3 linked regions of the Paraburkholderia bryophila genome follow. The protein of the gene in region 2 interacts with the protein of the main gene of each other region in a pairwise test. Links are inferred from orthologs where the notes say so. Each region holds a gene or a part of one and is shown on either strand. Other genes may lie near its edges.

Evidence for each region.
Region 1: the proteins of accC (region 2) and ribD interact in binary tests that used the Escherichia coli proteins (3 or more experiments, as listed by UniProt). The link is inferred for Paraburkholderia bryophila from one-to-one orthologs.
Region 3: the proteins of accC (region 2) and cysM interact in binary tests that used the Escherichia coli proteins (3 or more experiments, as listed by UniProt). The link is inferred for Paraburkholderia bryophila from one-to-one orthologs.

Annotation. Positions count from the first base shown.
Region 1 is NZ_JACCAS010000001.1:3,819,638-3,825,602, reverse strand. What follows is about bases 1,468-4,375. They hold ribD (bifunctional diaminohydroxyphosphoribosylaminopyrimidine deaminase/5-amino-6-(5-phosphoribosylamino)uracil reductase RibD), read left to right. Parts: upstream 1,468-2,296; coding sequence 2,297-3,454; downstream 3,455-4,375. Other genes in these bases: GGD40_RS17100 (alpha/beta fold hydrolase), read right to left, coding at 4,228-4,375; GGD40_RS17105 (riboflavin synthase), read left to right, coding at 3,470-4,105; hemL (glutamate-1-semialdehyde 2,1-aminomutase), read left to right, coding at 1,468-2,291. In the rest of the region: GGD40_RS17125 (Bcr/CflA family multidrug efflux MFS transporter), read right to left, coding at 1-16; GGD40_RS17120 (hypothetical protein), read left to right, coding at 343-876; more of hemL, read left to right, coding at 1,008-1,467; more of GGD40_RS17100, read right to left, coding at 4,376-5,067; GGD40_RS17095 (glycosyltransferase family 9 protein), read right to left, coding at 5,124-5,965. UniProt on the Escherichia coli protein: Converts 2,5-diamino-6-(ribosylamino)-4(3h)-pyrimidinone 5'-phosphate into 5-amino-6-(ribosylamino)-2,4(1h,3h)-pyrimidinedione 5'-phosphate.
Region 2 is NZ_JACCAS010000001.1:3,396,063-3,401,978, reverse strand. What follows is about bases 1,576-4,434. They hold accC (acetyl-CoA carboxylase biotin carboxylase subunit), read left to right. Parts: upstream 1,576-2,250; coding sequence 2,251-3,618; downstream 3,619-4,434. Other genes in these bases: prmA (50S ribosomal protein L11 methyltransferase), read left to right, coding at 3,622-4,434; accB (acetyl-CoA carboxylase biotin carboxyl carrier protein), read left to right, coding at 1,650-2,123; aroQ (type II 3-dehydroquinate dehydratase), read left to right, coding at 1,576-1,580. Outside these bases: GGD40_RS15245 (UDP-N-acetylmuramate--alanine ligase), read left to right, coding at 1-371; GGD40_RS15240 (TlpA family protein disulfide reductase), read left to right, coding at 382-930; more of aroQ, read left to right, coding at 1,125-1,575; more of prmA, read left to right, coding at 4,435-4,524; GGD40_RS15215 (zinc-ribbon and DUF3426 domain-containing protein), read left to right, coding at 4,573-5,916. UniProt on the Escherichia coli protein: This protein is a component of the acetyl coenzyme A carboxylase complex; first, biotin carboxylase catalyzes the carboxylation of the carrier protein and then the transcarboxylase transfers the carboxyl group to form malonyl-CoA.
Region 3 is NZ_JACCAS010000001.1:3,945,260-3,951,067, reverse strand. What follows is about bases 2,134-4,884. They hold cysM (cysteine synthase CysM), read right to left. Parts: upstream 4,085-4,884; coding sequence 3,182-4,084; downstream 2,134-3,181. Other genes in these bases: rfaD (ADP-glyceromanno-heptose 6-epimerase), read right to left, coding at 4,813-4,884; GGD40_RS17685 (ComEA family DNA-binding protein), read right to left, coding at 4,370-4,735; mltB (lytic murein transglycosylase B), read left to right, coding at 2,134-3,060. In the rest of the region: GGD40_RS17705 (enoyl-CoA hydratase), read right to left, coding at 1-603; GGD40_RS17700 (histone deacetylase family protein), read right to left, coding at 705-1,628; more of mltB, read left to right, coding at 1,912-2,133; more of rfaD, read right to left, coding at 4,885-5,805. UniProt on the Escherichia coli protein: Two cysteine synthase enzymes are found. Both catalyze the same reaction. Cysteine synthase B can also use thiosulfate in place of sulfide to give cysteine thiosulfonate as a product.

The sequences.
Region 1 (5,965 bases), 420 kb from region 2 along the record:
TGATGACGTGAGACATGGGAATCCAGATGATGCGCCGCGCCGTGACCGGCGGCGGAACAGGTGAAACGGGGAAGGCAACGACTTGACCGCCTCAATTGTACGCGACGGTTAATCTGAACACCGTGCAACACCACGTGACGCCACGACATACCGCCACACACCGCGAAGCCGCACGCCCTGCCGCATCGGCGAACAATGCGCGCCCATGCCGAACCGCAAGCGTAGGCGCCGGCCCACCGCGGCGACTGTGCCGCCGATCGGTTAAGCTGCCGCGAGACCGATCCGGAAGCCGCATGAGCGCACCCGGACCGCCCTACTCTCCCCTCCCGCAACGACCACGCAATGACCGCCTTCCTGCTGATCTGGAGCCCCAAGAAATGGCCATGGCCCGAACTGCCTGACGTGGCGAAGCGCGTTGCCGCGGGTGTCGCGGTGGCCGACGTCTGGGGGTGCGGATTCGCGCGCGGCATCCTGCCGGGTGATCGGGTGTTTCTGCACCGTGTCGCCATGGAACCCAAGGGCATCTTCGGCTCCGGCTACGTGACGCGCGCGCCTTACGAGGTCCCGGACGCAGCGACGAAGCGCGGCTACCGGCTGTGTATCGACTTCGTGTACGACTGGCTGGTCGACGCGCATGCAAGCGTGGTGATCCCGCGCGAGACGTTGCGCGTGCATCCATTCTCGGTGCAGACATGGGACGCGCAAAGTTCCGGCACCGTCATCAAGCCGATCGCCGAAGGCGCGCTGGAAAAGCGTTGGCGCGAACTCACCGGCGCACGTCCGTCGCCAGTGCTCGAACCGCCGACCATACCGCCGCGTTCCAGCAAAGTCAGCGCGCACGCCGCGGTGGCGGCAAAAACCGCGCGCAAAACCTGAGCTCACGAACAAGGCCCGCCGCAAAGCCGCTTCACGCTGACTCCGGTACAATTTCCTCACCGATCCCAGCGCCGCGCGAACCGCCTTCCGGCAACCCGCGCCGCTGCGCAACCTCTATTCCAGCTATCGCCATGTCCAACAACGAAACTCTCTTCGAACGCGCGCAACGTACCATCCCCGGTGGCGTGAACTCGCCGGTACGCGCGTTCCGCTCGGTCGGCGGCACGCCGCGTTTCATCGAGCGCGCGCAAGGCCCGTACTTCTGGGACGCGGACGGCCAGCGCTACATCGACTACATCGGCTCGTGGGGCCCGATGATTCTCGGCCACGTTCACCCCGAGGTGCTCGAAGCGGTCCAGCGCGTGCTGGGCAACGGCTTCTCGTTCGGCGCGCCGACCGAGTCGGAAATCGAAATCGCCGAAGAAATTTGCAAGCTGGTGCCGTCGATCGAACAGGTTCGTATGGTGTCGAGCGGCACGGAAGCCACCATGAGCGCACTGCGCCTCGCGCGCGGCTTCACAGATCGCAGCCGCATCGTCAAGTTCGAAGGCTGCTATCACGGCCACGCGGACAGCCTGCTGGTCAAGGCCGGCTCGGGCCTGCTGACCTTCGGCAACCCGACCTCGGCGGGCGTGCCGGCCGATATCGCGAAGCACACCACAGTGCTCGAATACAACAACGTCGCGGAACTCGAAGAAGCGTTCAAGGCGTTCGGCAACGAGATCGCCTCGGTGATCGTCGAGCCGGTGGCGGGCAACATGAACCTCGTGCGCGCCACGCCGGAATTCCTGCAAACCTTGCGGCGCCTCTGCACCGAATACGGCACCGTACTGATTTTCGACGAAGTGATGTGCGGTTTCCGCGTCGCGCTGGGCGGCGCACAGCAGGTCTACGGCATCACGCCGGACCTGACGTGTCTGGGCAAAGTGATCGGCGGCGGCATGCCGGCCGCGGCATTCGGCGGTCGGCGCGACATCATGGCGCACCTCGCGCCGCTCGGCGGCGTCTATCAGGCCGGCACGCTGTCGGGCAATCCGATCGCGGTCGCCGCGGGCCTGAAAACCTTGCAACTGATCCAGGCACCGGGCTTTTACGACACGCTTACCGCCCGCACCACGCGCCTCGCGCAAGGTCTGGTGAAGGTCGCGCATGAAGCCGGCGTGCCGTTCGCGGCCGATTCGCTCGGCGGCATGTTCGGCTTGTACTTCGCAGAAGCGATTCCCGCGAGCTTCGCCGAAGTGACGAAGAGCGACGTGCCGCGCTTCAACGCGTTCTTCCACAAGATGCTCGACGCCGGCGTGTACTTCGCGCCGTCGGCGTACGAAGCGGGCTTCGTGTCGATCGTTCACGACGACGCGATTATCGACGCCACGATCGACGCGGCGCGTGGCGCGTTCGCTTCGCTCGCGGCCTGAAGCCGATGTTCTCGCAAACCGACTTCGTCCATATGGAACGCGCGCTCGCTCTCGCCAAGCGCGGCATGTACACCACCGATCCCAACCCGCGGGTCGGCTGCGTGCTCGTCAAGAACGACGAAGTGATCGGCGAAGGCTTCACGCAACCGGCAGGCCAGGATCATGCGGAAATCCGCGCATTGAAAGACGCGCGTTCGCGCGGTCACGATCTGCGCGGCGCCACGGCCTACGTCACGCTCGAACCGTGCAGCCACTTCGGCCGCACGCCGCCGTGCGCGAACGCGTTGATCGAAGCGCAGGTCGCGCGCGTGGTCGCGGCGATGGAAGATCCCAATCCGCAAGTGTCCGGACGCGGCCTCGCGATCTTGCGCGACGCCGGTATCGAAGTGCGTTGCGGACTGCTCGCGCAGGAAGCGCATGAACTGAATATCGGTTTCGTGTCGCGCATGACGCGTGGCCGCCCTTGGGTGCGCATGAAGGTGGCGGCGTCGCTCGACGGCCGCACGGGCTTGCCTTCGGGCGTCAGTCAGTGGATCACGGGCGAAGCAGCGCGCGCCGATGGTCACGCGTGGCGCGCCCGGGCGTCGGCGATTCTGACGGGCATCGGCACCGTCAGGGAAGACGATCCGCGCATGACCGTGCGCGCCGTCGACACGCCACGCCAGCCGCAGCGCGTGTTGATCGACAGTCAGCTCGACGTGCCGCCCGAGGCGCAGATTCTGGCCGGCGCGCCCACACTGATTTTTTGCGGCAATCTGGATCAGCGTCATACCGAGCGCGCCAACGCGTTGCGCGATCGTGGCGCCGAGATCGTCCAACTGGCGAACTCAGCCGGCAAGGTCGATCTGCCCGCCGTGCTGAACGTGCTCGGTCAGCGCAACGTGAACGAACTGCATGTCGAGGCGGGTTACAAGCTGAACGGCTCGCTGCTGCGTGAAGGCTGCGTCGACGAACTGCTCGTCTATCTTGCGCCGAGCCTGCTCGGCATGGACTCGATGAGCATGTTCAATCTGAGCGCACCGGACACGCTGGAAGGCCGCGTCAAACTGAATTTCCATGCGATCGACCGGATCGGCGACGATCTGCGGATTCTCGCGCGCTTCACGCCTCCCGGCGCGGGCGAGCCCGGCACCGATTCCACGTCTGAACCCATTTCAAATTGATCGAGGATTAGCACGATGTTCACAGGAATCGTTGCGGCAGTGGGCCGCATTGAATCAGTCAAGCCGCTCGGCACCGACGGCGACGCGGGCGTGCGCCTGAACGTCGAAGCCGGCGGGCTCGATCTCGGCGACGTGCAACTCGGCGACAGCATCACGATCCAGGGCGCCTGCATGACCGTGGTCGCGCTGACCGCGCATTCGTTCGAAGTCGACGTGTCGCGCGAAAGTCTGAACTGCACGGCAGGGCTTGGCGAGGCTGGCGAGGTGAATCTCGAGAAGGCACTGCGCGCGCATGATCGGTTGGGCGGGCATATCGTTTCCGGTCACGTCGACGGGCTCGGTACGGTCACGCATTTCGCGCCGGTGGGTGAATCGCATGAACTGCGCGTGCTGGCGCCGCGTGAGATTGGCCGGTATCTGGCTTTTAAAGGATCGATCACGGTGAATGGCGTGAGCCTGACGGTGAACTCGGTTAAAGATCGCGACGATGGCTGCGAGTTTTCGATCAATCTGATTCCGCACACGGTGCAGGTGACGTCGCTGAAGAATCTGCGCGAAGGGTCGGCGGTTAATCTGGAGATTGATTTGATTGCGCGGTATGTGGAGCGGATGCTCAGCACGTCTCAGGACGGCGATAAGTCGTTGAAATAATTTTATTTTCCAAAAATCAGCGTCTACTGCCGTCTACCTGAATTCACCCTCAGCTGACAGTTCGGGATACTCACAACCGGCGCGGCGTGCCGCATCGGCGGATTCATGACAAAGGCAGCAATCTACTGCTCTGGCGTTGTGAGCGCGCACACCGGTGAGATCGCCAGCATAGCCGGCCAGCGACTGCTCCAGTCGCTGGCGTGCGCGAGTTTCGGGATCGTCAGTGCGCGTGCACACCGCTGACCCACTGCGTTTGCGAATCGCTGCGCGACAGTGGGTGGTACCACCTCGTCTTCAGCCCCACTGAAGTGAATCTGCGGAATCGCCGCGACCCGGCTCGCAAAATCGACTGCATTCTCCGATTCGGGCATCCGCGAGACGCCGTGCAGGCGATTGACGAACTCATCGTCGAGATTGCCCGCCACCGTACGGATCGATGCGACGTCGGCGCGCCGCGCCGCGACCAGCACGGCCAGCGCACCACCTCCTGAATAGCCGATCAGTTCGACGGCTTGCCCCGGTAATCGCGCAGCGAATTGGCTCACCGCCCCGTCCATCGACGCCACCACCTCGGGCGCAAAGCGCTTGCCGGTCCAGTAAGGAATGCCGCAGCGCGGATTCATCGCCATCGGTGTGAACTGGCAGGGGCGGGCCACATACACAACGTTCGGCGCAGGGTCCGCCGCGGCCAGCGCGAGACCCTCAGCCTGACGAGGTGTCGGATCCAGCGAGGGCTCGGTGCGCGAAACCCATGCCTGGCCATCGCCTTCGATGTAGAGGTGCAGAGGCTTGTCGGGTTGCGAGATTCGCGAAAAAGCAGTCAGCACGAAGGGGCCGCTGTCGATCAACTCACGTTGCAAGCCGGCTGGCTCCGCCAGCGCGGCGGCATGTGCATTGGGGTCCAGCGCAGTGCAACCTGCCATGGCGCCGGTCAGCAACCACGCCGACAACACCGCGGCCATGCATTGACAGCCCTTGGGCCATGAACGGCACGATCGCTGCATGAACGATGTCGCCGTCATCGGCCCTTGAAGCGCGTCAGTTCGAGCGCCATCGCGGCCACGATATCGCTCCAGTCCGCGCGCTGCCTTTGCCGAAACAGACGCACACTGGGATACCAGGGGGTGTCGCTTCGATCGAGCATCCAGCGCCAGTCGGGCACCATCGGCAACATCACCCATGCCGGCCGCCCCAGCCCGCCGGCCAGGTGCACGGGCGACGAATCCACCGAGATCAGCAGATCGGCAATGCTCAGGATCGCCGCCGTATCTTCGAAGTCCTCGATCTCGTCGCTCAGGGACACGAGCGACATGCCGGCCGGTGGCGAAACCGCCTCGTCCGCAGCCGGCCCTTTCTGGATCGACAGGAACGTGACTCCCGCGTGCCCCAGCGGCGCGAGTTGATCGAGCGTCATCGAACGGTTTGCGTCATTGACATGAGTCGGCCGGCCGGCCCACACCAGCGCGACCAGGGGGCGTGGCAACCCGGCCAGCCGCCGCTGCCATTTGTCGAGGCGTTGCGGGTCGGCTGACAGATAGGGAATTTGCCCAGGCAGGTCGGCCGGTTTCAGGCCCATGACCATCGGCAGGCTCATCATTTCGCAATGCATGTCGAATGCAGGCGGCAGGTTGCCCCGTGCGACGATGTGATCGAAGCCCGCCGTGCGCTGGGCGAGCGACAGCGTTTCCTCGTTGACTTCGAGGACCACCCGCGCGCCGCTGCGCGCCTTGGCCCACGGCACCATCCGCATGAACTGGAAGGTGTCGCCGAAGCCCTGCTCGTCGTGGATCAGTAAGGTCCGGCCGGGAATCGGCCGGCCGTCCCAGCGCGGCCGTTGCACCCGTCGCCCGATCGCGTGTG
Region 2 (5,916 bases):
CGTTCAATCCGTATCTGACCGGCGCGGTGCTCGGCGGCACGGCCGGTGAGCACTCGGACGTTCACCTGCAGGTGTTCTGCGACAACCCGAAAGAAGTCGCGATCTACTTCCTGAACGCCAACATCCAGTACGACGTCTCCGAAACGCGGCATTTCGCTGGACGCGGCTACGTCGAGACGCTGAGCTTCCTGTGGCGCCCGGCAAACGAAGGGCGCAAGGCGGAGCCGGTCGGCATTCACGTCGCACTCTACGAAACCGACGACCTGCGCGGCGCGGTGCGCGCCGACGCGCGCGGCCGCACGGCCCGGGCCAATCTGCAAGCGGTTCAAACGCTGCTCGCCAGCAGCGAAGCCACCCCTTCTACTAATTAGACTGATAACCATGAATACGAGACGGATTCTGACAGGCGCGCTCGTCGCGATCGTTGCCGCCTGCGGCGGCGTGCTGGCCAATCACTGGTTCAGCGGCGACAGCGAAGTCGCCCACGCGGCGCAGACCGCGGCCGCGCCGAGCGCGGTCGAACAACTGTGGGCCGCGCCGGTCACCACCGTCGACGGCAAGCCGCAGTCGCTAAGTTTGCTGAAAGGGCACCCAATCGTCGTCAACTTCTGGGCGTCGTGGTGCGGCCCTTGCGTCGAGGAAATGCCGGCGCTGTCGCAACTTCAGCGCGATTACGCGAAGAAAGGCATCCAGTTCGTCGGACTTGGCGTCGATTCGGAGAAAAACGTCCAGGCGTTCCTGCAAAAGGTGAAGGTGGCGTACCCGGTCTACATTACCGGCTTCGGCGGCGCCGACCTGGCGCGGGCCTTCGGCAACAACGCGGGCGGCCTGCCGTTCACCGTGGTGATCGACGCCAAAGGCAATGTCCGCTCGACAAAATTAGGCCAAATCAACCCGGAAGCGCTCCGGCAGACCCTCGACGCGCTTTAAATCTCACATTCTTTTGACGCTCGATTCCTGCTGGTACGCGGAAAAATACGCGCAAATCGCATGAATTTGAGAGAAGATGGGCGCCCGGCGCGACGGCAAATTGCCGCCCGCGTCGCTCGTTACGTGCGGGAACCTAGACAAGTTTCTCTAATCAGCGCTAAAGTGCGCCCAATTCCACGGAAAAAGAAGCGACCATGACGCGACTGCTGGTACTGCACGGACCCAACCTCAACCTTCTCGGCACCCGGGAACCCGAGGTCTACGGTCGCGTGACCTTGCCGCAGATCGATCAGGCGCTGGCGGACCGCGCAGCGGACGCAGGCGTCGAACTGGCGTCGTTCCAGAGCAATCACGAAGGCGCTCTGGTGGATCGCATCCAATCCGCCCGGACTGAAAAAACCGATTTCATACTGATCAATCCCGCCGCGTACACGCACACCAGCGTGGCCATTCGGGACGCACTGGCGGGGGTCGGCATCCCGTTCGTCGAGATTCATCTGTCGAACGTGCATCGTCGCGAACCGTTCCGGCATCACTCGTATTTCTCCGACCAGGCTGAGGGCGTGATTTGCGGCCTCGGCTGGAAGGGATATATGTACGCGCTCGAATTCGCGCTCGACCGGCTCGCCGCCGGTTCGTCGCGCGGCTGATTCCAAACACGTCTAATTTGCGCCGGCTGCGTATGCGCCGGCACTTTACGCATTGAAAGGGGCTTCCTGATGGATCTACGTAAACTGAAAACTCTGATCGACCTCGTCTCGGAGTCTGGTATCTCCGAACTCGAAGTGACCGAGGGCGAAGGCAAGGTGCGCATCGTCAAGAATGCGCCGCCGGTTTACGTGCAACCGTCCGCCTCGTACGCGCCGCAATACGCGCAGCCGGCTCCGTTCCCGGGCGGCGAAGCGCCGGCCGCTGCCGCAGCAGGCGTTCCGGCTACGCCGGCGCCGGTCGTCCCGCAAGGTCACGTGGTGACGTCGCCGATGGTCGGCACGTTCTACCTCGCGCCGTCGCCGGGCGCCGAGCCGTTCGTTCAGGTGGGTGACACGGTCAAGGAAGGCCAGACGATCTGCATCATCGAAGCGATGAAGCTGCTCAACGAGATCGAGTCGGACAAGGCCGGCGTGGTGAAGGAAATCCTCGTCGATAACGGCCAGGCGGTCGAGTATGGCCAACCGCTGTTCGTGGTCGGCTAACGCGGCACGCTTTGCGCTTTTTGCGCCTGCCGCCCGCGCGTCCGCCCTCCCGGGGCGCGCGACCGATCCTCTGAGGCAGCCTGCACCGTGACCGGCCGGGCGCCTATTGATGAGTCGAAAAACCGCTATGTTTGAAAAAATCCTCATTGCCAATCGTGGCGAGATCGCGCTCCGCATCCAGCGCGCGTGCCGCGAGCTCGGCGTCAAGACCGTCGTCGTCTATTCGGAAGCCGACAAGGAAGCCAAGTACGTGAAGCTCGCCGACGAGGCGGTCTGTATCGGCCCGGCGCCTTCGAATCTGAGCTACCTGAACATGCCGGCGCTAATCAGCGCGGCTGAAGTGACGGACGCCGAAGCGATCCACCCGGGCTACGGCTTCCTGTCGGAAAACGCCGACTTCGCCGAGCGCGTCGAACAGTCCGGCTTCACCTTCATCGGCCCGCGCCCGGAAACGATCCGGATGATGGGCGACAAGGTCACGGCCAAGCAGACCATGATCAAGACCGGCGTGCCGTGTGTGCCGGGTTCGGAAGGCGCGTTGCCGGACGATCCGAAAGAGATCGTCAAGATTGCCCGCCAAGTCGGCTATCCGGTCATCATCAAGGCCGCCGGCGGCGGCGGTGGCCGCGGCATGCGCGTGGTCCACACGGAAGCGGCGCTGGTCAACGCGGTCAACATGACGCGTGAAGAAGCCGGCCGCGCATTCGGCAATCCGCAGGTCTACATGGAGAAATTCCTGGAGAACCCGCGGCACATCGAAATTCAGATCCTCGCGGATTCGTTCAAGAACGCGGTGTGGCTCGGCGAGCGTGACTGCTCGATGCAGCGTCGTCACCAGAAAGTGATCGAAGAAGCGCCGGCGCCGGGTATCGCGCGCCGCCTGATCGAACGGATCGGCGATCGTTGCGCCGACGCCTGCAAGAAGATGGGCTATCTGGGCGCGGGTACGTTCGAGTTCCTGTACGAAAACGGCGAGTTCTACTTCATTGAAATGAATACGCGCGTGCAGGTCGAACATCCGGTGACCGAGCTGATCACGGGCGTCGACATCGTGCAGGAACAGATCCGCATCGCGGCCGGCGAGAAGCTCGCCTTCCGTCAGCGCGACATCGTGTTCAAGGGTCATGCGATCGAATGCCGGATCAACGCGGAAGATCCGTTCAAGTTCACGCCGTCGCCGGGTCGGTTGACCTCGTGGCATATGCCGGGCGGTCCCGGCATTCGCGTCGATTCGCACGCCTACAACGGCTATTTCGTCCCGCCGAACTACGATTCGATGATCGGCAAGCTGATCGCTTACGGTGCGACGCGCGAACAGGCAATCAACCGGATGCGTATCGCGCTGTCGGAAATGGTGGTGGAAGGCATTCTGACCAACATCCCGCTGCATCGCGAACTGATGCTGGACGCGAAGTTCGTCGAAGGCGGCACCAGCATTCACTACCTCGAAAACCGGTTGGCCGCGAAGCAGCAGGCCGCACCGGAAGAAGCGTAAGTCATGAGCTACCGGGAATTGATCGTCGAGTTGGCGCGCGAGCACGCGGAAGAATTTTCCGACGCGCTGCTCGAGTTGGGCGCGTTGTCCGTGTCGGTGGAAGATGCGGACGCCGATACGCCCGACGAGCAGCCGCTGTTCGGCGAGCCCGGTCTCACGCCGGATCGCAGCGCGTGGCAACGTTCGCGCGTGATCGCGCTGCTCGCGCCGGAACACGAACCGGCGCTGCTGCTGACCGCCGCAGCCAACGAAATTGGCCTCGCGAACGCGCCGTCGTTCAAGGTGCGGGAAGTCGAAGACCAGGATTGGGTGCGGCTCACACAGTCGCAGTTCGATCCGATCAAGATCGGCGAGCGCATCTGGGTCGTGCCGTCGTGGCATGACGCGCCGGATCCCGAAGCGCTCGTGCTCGAACTGGATCCGGGCCTCGCGTTCGGCACCGGCAGCCATCCCACCACGCGTCTGTGCATGGAATGGCTCGAGCAATCGGTGCAGGCCGGCCAGTCGGTGCTCGACTACGGTTGCGGCTCCGGCATTCTCGCGATCCTCGCGCAGAAGTGCGGCGCGAGTCCGGTGTTCGGCATCGACATCGATCCGCAAGCGGTCGAGTCGGCGCGTCAGAACAGCGAACGCAACCGCGCGGACGTCACGTACGGTTTGCCGGACGCCTGCCCGAGCGGCGAATTCGACATCGTGGTCGCCAACATTCTGTCCAACCCGCTCAAGCTGATGGCGTCGATGCTGGCGTCGAAGGTCAAGCCGGGCGGCAAGATCGCGTTGTCCGGCATTCTGGCGCGCCAGGCGGACGAAGTCGCGCAGGTCTACGCGCAGTGGATCGATATCGGCGTATGGCGCGAACACGAAGGTTGGGTATGTCTGTCGGGAACGCGCCGCGAAAGCCATTAGAATAAGGCGTATTGTCCAACCAACGGCCTTTCGGCTTATCGGCTCAATATGCTCCTGGCAACGCGTTGCCCCTTCTGCGAAACCGTCTTCCGCCTGCAACCGGCGCAGCTCGCGCTGCGCCGCGGCCTCGTGCGCTGCGGGCATTGCCATGAAGTATTCGACGCCTCGAGCAGTCTGTTCGACGTCACCGAAGGCGGCGACTTCTCCACCGCCAAACCCGTCGAAGCCGCTGCTGCGATCGAAGCGTTATCCGGCGTTCGCGCCAGGAGCCCCGATTTCAGCGCTGAAGCGTGGGATCCGTGGGCGCCAACGCCCGACGCCGCGGTCGACAATCGCCTGCTGCACGACACCCACAATGTGCCGCTCTCGCCGGTTTCCACTAGCGCGGGCATAGCGGTCACGCCGCATCACGCTCACGAACCCGATCTGCCTGCCAGCGCATTCAGCACGCCGGTTCCACCAGACGGCGAACCGGTGCTGGCCGACGCACCGCTCGAACCGTTCGCCTACCGGACCGAGCCGCCGGCTGAAGACGCGCCGCGGGTTTGGCACAAGACCGATCGGTCTTCCGAACCTTCGTTGGACGAACCCGTTCTGCCCGAGTCGGCCAGTCTGCATGGCATCCCGGATAATGAACCGCGTTTTAACGCAGCCAGTTTTGCTGCGGGAGCTGGTGCAGGCGTGGCGGCCGGCGCCGCTATCGCCGAAGCCGAAACCGACGCCGATGCCGATGCCGACGGCGGCACGACGGCGCGCTTCGGCGCATCGACCGCCAACACCTCCGCCTCCGCGACCGACGACCCGACTGCCTTCTCCGGCGCGGCGGCCGCATCCAGTGGCGAGCCGTTCTCCGTTCACCCGGTGAACGACGGCGTCGATCCGTTCCCGGTCGTGCGCGAAACCCGCCCGGCCGAGCCGCGGCGCCTGGGCTGGATCATCGCCGGTTCGGTGGTGGCCGTGCTGCTGGTGCTGGCGCTGCTTGCGCAGCTCGCCTGGTGGCAGCGCGAAACCGTGCTGGTCTACTTCCCGAGCACGCAGACGCTCTATGCAAAAGCTTGCGCGCAACTCGGCTGCCTCGTCACGCCGCCGCACGACATCGACGGCTTGCAGGTCGAACCGTCCGATCTCCGGCAGATCGACGGCCCGCACAAGCTCGAACTGAAGATGCCGCTGCGCAACCGCTTCAACGTGGCGCTGGCCTACCCCGCTATCGAACTCACGCTGCTCGACGATCAGAACAACGTCGCCGTGCGCCGCGTGCTGTGGCCGCAAGACTACGTCCCGCCCGGCACTCCGATCGCGGCCGGCCTGCCGGCCCGCAGCACGCAGACGATGATCGTGCATCTCGACACCGGCAACGCGGTCGCCTCCAATTTCCGCGTACAGATTTTT
Region 3 (5,808 bases), 550 kb from region 2 along the record:
CGCGATTTCCGCGTCTAACGCCTCTGCCGGCGCTACGCGGTTCACCAACCCCTGCTGCTTCGCTTCGGCGGCATCGATGAAATCGCCGGTCAGCAGCATCTCCAGCGCGGCCTTGCGCGACAGGTTGCGCGACAGCGGCACCGACGGCGTCGCGCAGAACAGCCCCAGATTCACGCCCGACACCGCGAAGCGCGCCGTCTCGGCCGCGACCGCGAGATCGCACATCGCGACCAGTTGACAACCCGCCGCCGTGGCAATGCCCTGTACCCGCGCGATCACCGGTTGCGGCATGCGCTGAATCGTCATCATCAGTTTCGTGCAGCGGGCGAACAGCGCCTGGTAGTACGCCAACGACGGCGCCGCGCGCATCTCCTTCAGATCGTGGCCCGCGCAGAATGCGCGACCCGCACCCGCGATCACGACCACGCGTGCCGCCGACGACTGCGCGATGTCGGCGAGCGCCGTCTGCAACGCGTCGAGCAAGGCTTCGGACAGCGCGTTGAACGCGTCGGGCCGGTTCATCGTCACCTGCACGACGCCCGGCACGCCATACGCGCCGTGTTCGATGTCGACTAGTGAGGCGTTGCGCACGTCGGCGTTCATGGCTTGGTCCTGGTTGAATTCACGTAAGCCGCGCGTTGATCGCACGGCGCGTTGGCGGCAACCTGCCGCCTGGCGGTTCTGCGGTTCTGCGGCTTTGCGCCTCAGATCCCAGCCAGCGCACGCACATGCGCCACCACGCTGCGCCCGAGCGCGGACAGGTTATAACCGCCCTCAAGACAACTGACGATGCGCCCACGCGCATAACGCTTCGCGATCTCGCGCATCTGCTCGGTGATCCACGCGTAGTCGTCCTCGACGAGCCCCATGTTGCCGAGATCGTCCTCGCGATGCGCGTCGAAACCCGCGGAGATGAAGATCATCTCCGGCTTGAATTCATGCAGACGCGGCAGCCACATCATGTCCACCACCTCGCGCACTTCCATGCCTTTCGAGCGTGCCGCCATCGGCACGTTGCACATGTTGGACGCCTGGTTGTCCGCGCCGCTGAACGGATAGAACGGATGCTGGAAGATGCTGCACATCAACACGCGCGAGTCGCCCGAAAAAGCCGCTTCGGTGCCGTTGCCGTGATGCACGTCGAAATCGATAATCGCGACGCGCTCCAGGCCATGCACCTCGAGCGCATGACGCGCGGCGATCGCGACGTTGTTGAAGAAGCAGAAGCCCATCGCGCGCGCCGGCTCCGCATGGTGGCCCGGCGGGCGCACGCTGCAGAACGCGTTGTCGAAACGGCCTTCGATCACCGCATCCGTCGCGGCCACCGCCGCGCCCGCCGCGCGCAACGCGGCCTGCCATGTGTGCGGGTTCATCGACGTATCGGGGTCGATCTCGGCGAGACCTTCGGCGGGCGAACGATCGCGAATGTAGTCGACGTGAGCTTGCGTATGCACGCGCAGCAGCGCGGCTTCGTCCGCGAGCGGCGGCGACTCGCGCTCGATCAGCGAGTCGATGCGGCTCGCGATCATTTGATCTTCGATCGCCTGCAGACGCGCGGGGCATTCGGGATGCCATTGCCCCATATCGTGCAGCAGACAGTCGGCGTGGGAATAAAAACCTGTTGCCATGATTTTCTTCTGCGGCGCGGCAGCTTTTCGATGCGCGCGCGGCGTGTCTCCATCCAGGGCGCGCGCCCTCGGCGCGCCAACATTTATCAAGTTACCACACGACGCGGGTACGACGTATCCACCACAGTTTTGCAGAAGGCGTCGGGTATACTGCCCCGAACCGTTTTCCCCTGTCTCTTGCGCATCGCGCCTTCAGCTCACTATGACCGTCAAGCTTGCTCTGTCTGCACGAAACCGGCTACGCACCAAAACCGTAGTCGCCGCACTATCCGTCGTATCGTGCATGTTCATGGCAACTCATCCGGCGCAGGCGCAAAGCGCCGGCAAGAAAGCGCCGGTGCAGATCGCGCAAAGCCAACCGCAGCCCGCCGTGCCGCAAGGACAAACCTTCGAAGAAGAAATCGTCCCGCAGCGCTACGCCAACAATGCCGCGGTGGACACGTTCATCAACGACATGGTCGCGCGTTACGACTTCGACCCCGACGCATTGCACGCGCTGTTTTCGCACGTGAGCTATTCGGCGACCGCGGTCAAGCTGGTGACGCCGTCGCCCTCGCCGTCCATCAAGAACTGGCGCGTCTATCAGTCGCGCTTTCTCGACCAGATCCGCATCAACGCCGGCGTGCGCTTCTGGCGCGCCAACCAGGCCACGCTGCAACGCGCGTACGAGGAGTTCGGCGTGCCGCCGGAGGTGGTCGTCGGCATTATCGGCGTGGAGACGATTTACGGTCGCTTCATGGGTAACTTCCGCGTGCTCGACGCGCTGACCACGCTCAGCTTCGACTACCCGAGCACTGCCAATCGCGCGGATCGCCAGGCGACCTTCCGCAAGAATCTCGAAGACTACCTGGTATGGACCCGCGATTCGCAGATCGACCCGACCACGGTGCTCGGCTCGTACACCGGCGCGATCGGTATTCCGCAGTTTCTGCCGAGCAGCATCGTTCAGTACGCGGTGAGCTACGACGGCAACAAGCAGATCGACCTGCGCACCAACCAGGCGGATGCGATCGGCAGCGTGGCGAACTATCTGCGTCAGAACGGCTGGGAAAACGGCCGGCCGGTGGTGTGGAAGATCGGCACGGACGCCGGCAGCCTGGGCGTCGCACAAGCCGCCGCCGACGGCAAGCCGGAACCGCATTGGCCGCTCGACCAGTTGCTGCGCGCCGGCCTGCTGCTCAACGAACCGGACGTCGACGTCGCTGCGGAAGCCGGTACGCCGGTCACGGTGGTGGACCTGCCGTCGCCGGGACGCGGCACCGAGTACATGCTCGGCCTGAAGAACTTCTACGTGCTGACGCGCTATAACCGCAGCTTCTTTTATGCGCTCGCGGTTTATCAGTTGGGCCAGCGCGTCAAGGCGCAGATGGAAGCGAGCGACGCGGCAAGCGCCGTCAAGAACGCAACGCCGCCCGTGGCGGCTTCGCAGTAATCCGCTACCGGCACGCGAGCCGACTAGCGGTTCGCGACGACGTATCGCACGAGCATAAAAAAGCGCCGGTCCTTTTTGAAAGAACCGGCGCTTTTGCATTCGTTCAAGCGATGCCGCGTACTCAGGCGGGAAACACACCCGTCGACAGATACCGGTCGCCGCGATCGCAGACAATGAACACGATCGTCGCGTTCTCGACCTGACGCGCCACGCGCAGCGCCACTTCGCACGCGCCGCCCGACGAGATACCGGCAAAGATGCCTTCCACCGCCGCCATACGACGCACCATCGCTTCAGCCGCGGCCTGGCTCACGTTCTCGACGCGATCCACGCGGCTGCGATCGAAAATCTTCGGCAGATACGCTTCCGGCCACTTGCGGATGCCCGGAATACGCGAGCCCTCTTCGGGCTGCGCACCGACGATCTCGATCGCCTGATTCTGTTGCTTCAGATACGCGGACACGCCCATGATCGTGCCGGTCGTGCCCATGGACGACACGAAGTGCGTAATGCGCCCTTCGGTATCGCGCCAGATTTCCGGACCCGTGCCTTCGACGTGCGCCGCCGGATTATCCGGATTCGCGAACTGGTCGAGGATGATGCCCTTGCCTTCGCGCTGCATCTGCTCGGCGAGATCGCGGGCGTATTCCATGCCGCCGGTGACCGGCGTCAGAATGATCTGCGCACCGTACGCGGCCATGCTCTGACGGCGCTCGATCGACAGATCTTCCGGCATGATCAGCACCATCTTGTAGCCGCGGATCGCGGCCGTCATGGCGAGCGCGATGCCAGTGTTGCCGCTGGTCGATTCGATCAGCGTGTCGCCCGGTTTGATGCGACCGCGCGCTTCCGCCTTCTTGATCATCGACAAAGCCGGACGATCCTTCACCGACCCCGCGGGATTGTTGCCCTCGAGCTTCGCAAGGATCACGTTATTGCGGCTGCGGATCTCGTCGTCAGGAAGCCGGACAAGCTGCACGAGCGGCGTGTTGCCGATCGTGTCTTCAATCGTTTTGTAAGCCATATCGTTTCTGGTGCCGTCGCTGCGGGGAGTCTTCAATCTATCGATTCTAAACCACCGTGCCCGCGGCTGCCGTGCGGCCCTTCTAGCCGCATGGATGCAGGCGCGCGCATCATTCAGCGCGCATGTAGCAAACCACGCAAAAAGCCCGCGGCGGAGTACCGCGGGAGCCAGTCATCTGCATGACAGCTGAAGGAGTGTGCTGAACAACTCCGGGGACATGAAGGGGTACGACACGAGCGAGCCGCGCGCGTGACGACGCACGCCACGGACGCGGCTCGCGCCGGGCTATTTCTTTACCGCCACGGTGGTGTTGGCTTTGGGTGCATTGGCCGGAGCGGCCGCGCCCTTGGTCGATGCAGACGCCGCAGCTTGCGCGTTAGCAGCCGCGCCAGCCGGTCCGACAGCGAGACCCTCCGCCTGCAGGCGCTCGACGGTATGCCCGCCCATGCCTTTGACGCGCTTGCCGAGATCCGCCGGGTCCTTGAACGGACCATGCGCTGTGCGCTCTTCAAGAATGGCTTTCGCTTTGGCAGGACCGATGCCCTTGATGCCGCGCAGCGCGTCTTCGTTAGCCGTGTTGACGTCGACCGCCGCATACGCGTGGCCGAAAGCGGCGAGCATCGCCGCGGTAACCAGAATTTTTCGAAACATATGGAATCTCCCTCGTACATCCGGTTGGCGACCGTCACCCACCGGGAGATTCCACTTTACAGAGGTGTCCGGACTAATTAAACCTGGCCGAATAGCCAATGGACGTAGCGATCGACACCTTCCTGCACGCTCAGGAACGGTGCGTCGTAGCCGGCCGCGCGCAGCCTGGTCTGGTCGGCCTGCGTGAAGCACTGATACTTGCCGCGCAGCGCGTCGGGGAACGGAATGTATTCGATCAGCCCGCGCTGCACCTGATCCGCGAGCGACAACGCCGGTTCATTGTTCAGCCCGCGCAGCGTGTTGACCACGGTGCTCGCGATGTCGTTGAACGGTTGCGCGCGACCGCTACCCAGATTGAAGATGCCCGACTTGTCCGGATTATCGAAGAAGAACAGGTTGACCTTCACCACGTCTTCGATCGAGACGAAATCGCGCGTCTGCTCGCCCGCGGCGTAGCCGTTGTATTCGCCGAACAGCTTGACCTTGCTTTCGGCGCGGAACTGGTTGAAGTTGTGAAACGCCACCGACGCCATGCGCGCCTTATGCGTTTCGCGCGGCCCGTAGACGTTGAAGTAACGGAAGCCGGCAATCTGGCTCTTCGCGGTGGGCAGCACGCGGCGGATCACCTGGTCGAACAGGAACTTCGAATAGCCGTACACGTTCAGCGGCTGCTCGACTTCGCGCTCTTCGACGAAACGGCTCGAGCCGCCGTACGTAGCCGCCGACGACGCGTACAGGAACTGGATGTTCTGCGCGAGGCAGACGTCGAGCACCTCGCGGCTGTAGCGGAAGTTGTTGTCCATCATGTAGCGGCCGTCGGTTTCCATCGTGTCCGAGCAGGCGCCTTCGTGGAAAATCGCGCGTACCTTGCCGAAGTCGCCGCGCCTGAAGCGTTCGACGAATTCGGTTTTGTCGAGGTAGTCGTCGATTTCGCAGTCGACCAGGTTCTTGAACTTGTCGGCGCGCGTGAGGTTATCCACGGCGATGATGCGTTGTTCGCCGCGCTCGTTGAGCGCCTTCACGAGATTGCTGCCGATAAAGCCGGCCGCGCCGGTGACGATGACGGTCATGAT